DNA from 3 places in the Blautia sp. HCP3S3_B11 genome. Region 1 is predicted to be linked to each of the others. Evidence: predicted binding sites of a transcription regulator. Region 1 holds the regulator's gene; each other region holds the start of a gene.

The links. The regulator HrcA, encoded in region 1, represses chaperone genes, less so after heat shock. The targets are predictions, from matches to a motif close to TGTTAGCACTCNNNNNNNNNGAGTGCTAACA.
Region 2: the regulator HrcA is predicted to act here: its motif matches at 1,024-1,054, upstream of groES (co-chaperone GroES).
Region 3: the regulator HrcA is predicted to act here: its motif matches at 1,291-1,321, upstream of ACTNC0_RS16620 (Hsp20/alpha crystallin family protein).

The regions. Positions count from the first base shown of each region.
Region 1 is NZ_JBQHVP010000005.1:91,329-93,606, forward strand. It holds gene grpE (nucleotide exchange factor GrpE) at 1-516, opposite strand, end outside; gene hrcA (heat-inducible transcriptional repressor HrcA) at 534-1,574, opposite strand; gene uvrB (excinuclease ABC subunit UvrB) at 1,983-2,278, opposite strand, start outside.
Region 2 is NZ_JBQHVP010000012.1:39,207-41,484, forward strand. It holds gene codY (GTP-sensing pleiotropic transcriptional regulator CodY) at 1-646, shown strand, start outside; gene groES (co-chaperone GroES) at 1,186-1,470, shown strand; gene groL (chaperonin GroEL) at 1,509-2,278, shown strand, end outside.
Region 3 is NZ_JBQHVP010000026.1:17,985-20,262, forward strand. It holds gene ACTNC0_RS16615 (ATP-binding protein) at 1-1,119, shown strand, start outside; gene ACTNC0_RS16620 (Hsp20/alpha crystallin family protein) at 1,489-1,956, shown strand; gene ACTNC0_RS16625 (Hsp20/alpha crystallin family protein) at 2,142-2,278, shown strand, end outside.

The DNA.
Region 1 (2,278 bases):
GTTCGGATCAAATTCCTTACCCACTGCTTCAATCGGTTTCACGCCCAGCTCATCTAATGTGGTGATCAGCTGTTTGTAGATCATCTTCATGCCATCTGCAAAAGAATCTCCTTCAGGTGCCTGTGCAAGACCTCTCTCGAAGTTATCCACAACCGGAAGGATTTTCTCAACAATATCCTTGGCTCCGATGATGTACATGCTGGATTTCTCTTTCTCCGTTCTCTTACGGAAGTTATCAAATTCAGCCATGTTTCGTTTCAGTCTGTCTGTCAGATCTTCGATCTGCTGTTCAAATTTATCTTTTTCTTTTTTCTTCTTACCGAAGAAAGAAGTTTTTGATTTGCTGTCTTTCTTGTCATCCTGGGAAGCTTCCTCGTCTCCATCCTCTACCGGGATTTCTTCTGCTTCTTCTTCACCATTCTCTACAACTTCAGGTTCATCCTCAACAGTTTCTTCTGTTACAGGAGTCTCTGTTGTTTCTTCCTCCAAAGCTGTGTTCTTTGTTTCTTCTGACACTCTCTATTACCGCCTTTCTAACTCTCTTTCTTAATCAGTTCGTCCAGCTGGACTTTCAAAGCCTTCAGGCTGTCAACTACATTTGCGTAATCCATTCGCTTCGGACCGATGATACCAATGGTACCATGCATTCCTTTTCCAAGTTCATAGGTAGCTGTCACCACACTGCAGTCCTTCATAGTCTGCACCGGCATCTCATCACCAATGTACACCTGAATTCCTGTGTTCTCGGTATCAGACATTCTCTCTTTCACCAGATCTACCAGATCCTGCTTCTCTTCAAATGCTGAGATCAGCTCACTTGCTTTACTTGTATCTGCAAGCTCCGGATATTTGAAAATGTTTGTTGCTCCTGAAGTATATATCTGCATATCGTCTTCATCTACCTGAATGGTATCTGCCACTGCATCAAGGACTGTTCCAACTACAGAACTGTGTACACCTGCCTGTTCTTTAAGGCGGGCGATCATTCCGAGGTTAATGTCCTGAATCGGCACACCATTTAAGTTGGTATTGAGAAGAAGATTTAATTTCAGGATTGTCTGATCGTCCATCTCCTCATCCAGATTGATGATCTGGTTTCGGATGACGTTGTTATCACTAACTACTACTGCCACAAGCTGAAGTGGTGTCACGCGGGAAAGCTGTATGAATTTAATCTTGCTTCCGCTGTACTGTGGCACAGAAATCATTGTTGCATAATTGGTATTGGAGGCGAGTACCTTCGCTACCTGTTTAAGCATCTTATCCAGTTTATCTGTTTTCTCAATCATGAGATCTCTGATTTCCTGGACTTCTGATTCCTTTTCTTTCATCAGCTCGTCAACGTAGAGGCGATAACCTTTATCAGAAGGAATTCTTCCGGCTGAGGTGTGTGGCTGTACGATATATCCCATATCGGTCAGGTCTGACATCTCGTTCCGGATGGTGGCAGAGCTTACATTTAAATCTGCAAACTTGGAAATGGTTCGTGAACCGACGGGCTCACCTGTTTCCATGTAGGTTTTGATGATGGCTTTTAGTATTTTCTTTTTACGATCATCTAATACCTGATCCATGAAGTTCCACTCCTTTTCTGCCTTTGTTTTCAGGCTGTTAGCACTCAACTTTTAGGAGTGCTAACAGCTTATGTTCATAAGATAGCACTCTTGATTGGGTTTGTCAATATTATTTTGTGAATTTTTTGTTATTTTATGAACAATGGAGATTATTAAGATTATGTTATAGAAAGGGACGCTAGGAGAAATTATTAATAATTTCTCCCCGCTGGCTGTTCATGACGATTATACAGGCGGGGCTCTCGCCTGGGAGGCGAATCGCCTCTTCTATAGCAATCCTTGTAAATAATGCATTTAAGACAGTTCAGCAAAGTGTGAAAGACAAGGAAGATATCTGCAGGCGTGTTGACGCACGGCAAAGATATCTGACGCAGGATTTCACACTCTGATGGGCTGGATTAAGAAACATTATTTGTCCAGCGTATCCAGGTTCTTTTTCAGGTCGATCATTTTGTCGCGGAGTTCGGCGGCCTGTTCGAAGTTGAGGTCTGCTGCGGCGGCGCGCATTTGTTTTTCTACCTGGGCGATGAGTTTGGTGAGTTCTTTGCGGGTCATGGACTCTGGGTCTTTCTGGAGTCGGACCTCGGTTTCAGCTACTGCTTTAGATACGGCGATGAGGTCGCGGACTGCTTTTTTGATGGTGGTGGGGGTGATTCCATGTTCTTTGTTGTAGGCTTCCTGGATGGTGCGACGGCGGTTGGTTT
Region 2 (2,278 bases), on a different contig from region 1:
GGGAAAGGTTCTGGGCGTCAGTTTATGTCCGGGCGTAGAAGAGATTACCGAGCTGATTGAGGATAAAGTTGGCGGATATGTGGATTCATTATTGAACGAGCGATTTTTAGGTGTATTGTCAACAAAAGAGAATGTGAATCTTCAGACACTGGGCTTTGAGCATGTGTCAAGCAGCTATCAGGGAATCATCAATCCGATAGATATCGCAGGAGAAAGATTAGGTACAGTATTTATGTACCGCTATGACAGACCGTATGATATTGAAGACATTATTGTCAGTGAATATGGTACAACTGTAGTTGGTCTGGAGATGATGCGTGCAGTTCACGAAGAGAATGCAGAAGAAGACAGAAAACAGCAGGTTGTGAAATCAGCATTTAATACATTATCCTTCTCAGAGTTGGAAGCAATTATTCATATCTTCGATGAACTTGACGGAGATGAAGGAATCCTGGTTGCAAGTAAGATTGCTGACCGCGTGGGAATCACCAGATCTGTAATTGTAAATGCATTAAGAAAATTTGAAAGTGCCGGTGTGATTGAATCCAGGTCTTCCGGTATGAAGGGAACTTATATCAAGGTTCTCAACGAAGTAATCTTTGATGAACTGGAAGAGATCAAGGCACAGAGAAATAAGAAAGCCTGACTTGCTTTAAATAAATCATAAACCTAAATAATGAAGAACATAAGAAGACTGTCTGCTAATTAGCAGGCAGTTTTTTTGACATTGTAGAATTTTCTAAGGACTTATATCTGATTTTTCATAGGACAGTGTTTCTTTCAATCGATAATGATGCCGCACCGCTTCGTTCTGGTACTTTGTCGATCAAAATTATTCTATGTTTTTTTGGTTTGGCATCAAATCGGTACACGATGAATTTATGCATTAAGATTAAAATTATTTGTAAATTAAGAAAACATGAGAAAAAATTAGAAAAAATAAGTAAATAAGAGAATACATCATATTTTATAATGCTAAAAGCGCTTGCGAAATCAAGCCATTTTAAATAATATAAGGACAGTGATTAGCACTCAAGACAAATGAGTGCTAGCAAAAAGCGGCAGGATTTGACAAAGGCCGAAGCAGTTACTGAAATCTGTATCTCCAATTAATAAGAAAGGGCATTGCAGAGCAGCAGTAACAGGACAAATCTCAATTTGGAGAATAAAGGAGGATCATAGATCATGACATTAGTACCTTTAGGTGACAGAGTTGTATTAAAACAGGTTGAAGCAGAAGAAACAACAAAATCCGGAATCGTTCTTCCGGGACAGGCACAGGAAAAACCACAGCAGGCAGAAGTGGTAGCTGTAGGACCTGGCGGAGTTGTAGAAGGTAAAGAAGTAAAAATGGAAGTAGCTGTAGGTGATAAAGTTATCTACTCCAAATATTCAGGAACAGAAGTAAAAATGGACGGTACAGAATACATCATCGTAAGACAGAACGATATTCTTGCTATCGTTAAATAATTATAGAAGACAGAATTTAAACAGGAGGTCATATTATCATGGCAAAAGAAATTAAATTCGGCGCAGAAGCCAGAGCAGCTCTTGAAGCTGGTGTAAATAAATTAGCTGATACAGTAAGAGTAACATTAGGACCGAAAGGAAGAAACGTAGTTCTTGACAAACCATACGGTGCTCCGCTTATCACAAACGACGGTGTTACAATCGCAAAAGAAATCGAACTGGAAGATGGATTTGAAAACATGGGAGCCCAGCTGATCAAAGAAGTTGCTTCCAAGACAAACGATGTAGCAGGAGATGGTACAACAACAGCTACAGTTCTTGCACAGGCTATGGTTCATGAAGGAATGAGAAACCTGGCAGCAGGCGCTAACCCGATTATCCTGAGAAAAGGTATGAAGAAAGCTACTGATACAGCAGTAGAAGCAATCAAAAATATGAGCCAGACAATCAGCGGCAAGAAACAGATCGCAAACGTTGCATCTATTTCTGCAAGCGATGAGACAGTTGGACAGTTAGTAGCAGACGCTATGGAAAAAGTTTCCAAAGATGGCGTTATTACAGTTGAAGAATCCAAGACAATGCACACAGAACTTGACCTTGTAGAAGGTATGCAGTTCGATCGTGGATATGTTTCCGCATATATGTCAACAGATATGGAAAAAATGGAAGCAAATCTGGACGATCCATACATCTTGATCACAGACAAGAAGATTAGCAATATTCAGGAAATCCTTCCATTACTGGAACAGATCGTAAAAGTTGGTGCTAAACTTCTCATCATTGCTGAAGATGTAGAGGGTGAAGCACT
Region 3 (2,278 bases), on a different contig from region 1:
TGTGGAAAATCTATGCTTCTGGAAATTTATCGCAATTATTTAAAAGAGCATGGGATTGAGGAAGAACAGATTATTTCTATTAATTTTGAAGATCTTGATTATGAAGAACTGACAGATTACAGGAAATTATATAAATATTTAAAGGAACGTCTGATTGATGGAAAAATGACATATATTTTCCTTGATGAAATTCAGAATGTAACAGATTTTCCGAAAGTGCTGGACAGTCTTTATATTAAAAAAAACATAGATATTTATGTGACTGGTTCCAATGCATATATGTTGTCCAGTGAGATTGCAACTATGATTTCAGGAAGATATATTCAGATTGAAATGTTGCCGTTGTCTTTTAAGGAATATATGGAGAGTACTGGCAGTATGAATGACAGAGGAATCAAATATGCTGAGTATTTGCAGAATAGTTCATTTCCGTTTACACTGGAATTAAAAAATCAGCCAGATGAGATCAGAGATTATCTGGAAGGAATCTATAATACGATTGTTGTAAAGGATATTATAAACAGGAAAAAAATCACAGATACTATGATGCTTAAGAGTGTCTTAAGATTTGTGTTTGATAATATAGGAAATCCATTGTCATCAAAAAAAATTGCAGATACGATGACCTCAGAAGGGCGAAAAATTGATACAAAAACAGTGGAAAAATATCTGGAGGCTTTTAGCGAGAGTTATATTATATATCAGGCAAAACGTTATAATATAAAGGGAAAACAATATTTAAAAACTCTTGAAAAATATTATATAGTTGATATTGGAATGAGGTATATGCTTTTAGGGTCGAGGCAGGCAGATGCAGGACATGTTCTGGAAAATATAGTCTATCTGGAATTGTTACGTCGAGGATATGATGTGTATGTTGGAAAAATCAATTCATATGAAGTGAATTTTGTGGCACAGAATAAAAAGGGAACGGTATATTTCCAGGTGGCACTGACTGTACGAGATGAAAATACACTTTTGAGAGAATTAAGACCATTACAGGCGATACGAGATCATTATCCAAAGATTATCTTAACAATGGATGAAGAACCAGAAGAACAATATGAGGGAATTCGACGTATTAATGCCAGAGACTGGTTATTGGGGATTGTAGACTGAACAATGCAAATTCATGGTAATAATATATAAAAACAGAAGATAATCATATTGCAGAGAAGTTTCATGTGGAGAATAAGATGTCTAAAATGAACCTGCCAGAAACTGTGACTGTTGTGGTATAAACTTTTGTCATTTTGCATGGCTCGTAGCGTTCACAAATTCTTCACAAAAAATTAGCACTCACCTCTTGACAGTGCTAATAATAAGTGTTATATTACAGCTAGAACAAAGGAAGGGGAACAAAAAGAGAACAAAGAAATAAGTTCTATGAGATTCCTGATAACCTAAGTTCCAAAGAAACAAGGTAAAGATGCATAACTGAGAGTCCATCACATGTAGATGGACGGTATAGAAAAGGAGAGATGACTTATGTTGATGCCTAGTATTTTTGGAGAAAATTTATTTGATGACTTTTTTGGAGATTTTCCATTTTATTATGATGACAGAGCAATGAAAGATGCAGAGAAGAAACTTTACGGACGCAGAGCCAGCCACATAATGAAAACCGATATCAAGGAAACTGATAAAGGCTATGAACTGGTCGTAGATCTTCCGGGATTTACCAAAGATGAAGTAAAGGCTGACCTGGAGAATGGTTATCTGACTATCAGCGCTGAGAAAGGTCTGGACAAAGATGAGCAGGAGAAAGAGACAGGACGTTATATCCGTAAGGAACGTTATGCAGGTGCCTGCAGCCGTAGCTTCTATGTAGGTAAAGAAGTTGAGAAAGAAGACATTAAAGCAGAATTCAAACATGGTATCCTCACATTATTTGTACCAAAGAAAGAAGCAAAACCAGCAGTAGAACAGAAGAAAACAATTGCCATTGAAGGCTGATGAATAAATATTCTGACTGACCCGTTAAGGGTCAGCCAGAGATTAAAAACAGATATAAAAATAAAAGCTTACACTAAAAGATTGAAAATAAAAGGTTGAAAAAACCTGTAAAGATAGATTTGGAAAGTAAATCTGGTGAACAGATTTGACATATATAAAATATATTAGAAAAGGAGATATGACTTATGTTAATGCCTAGTATTTTTGGAGAAAATTTATTTGATGATTTTTTTGGAGATTTCCCATTCTATTATGATGACAGAGCAATGAAAGATGCAGAGAAGAAACTTTATGGACATAAAGCAAATCATGTAATGAAAAC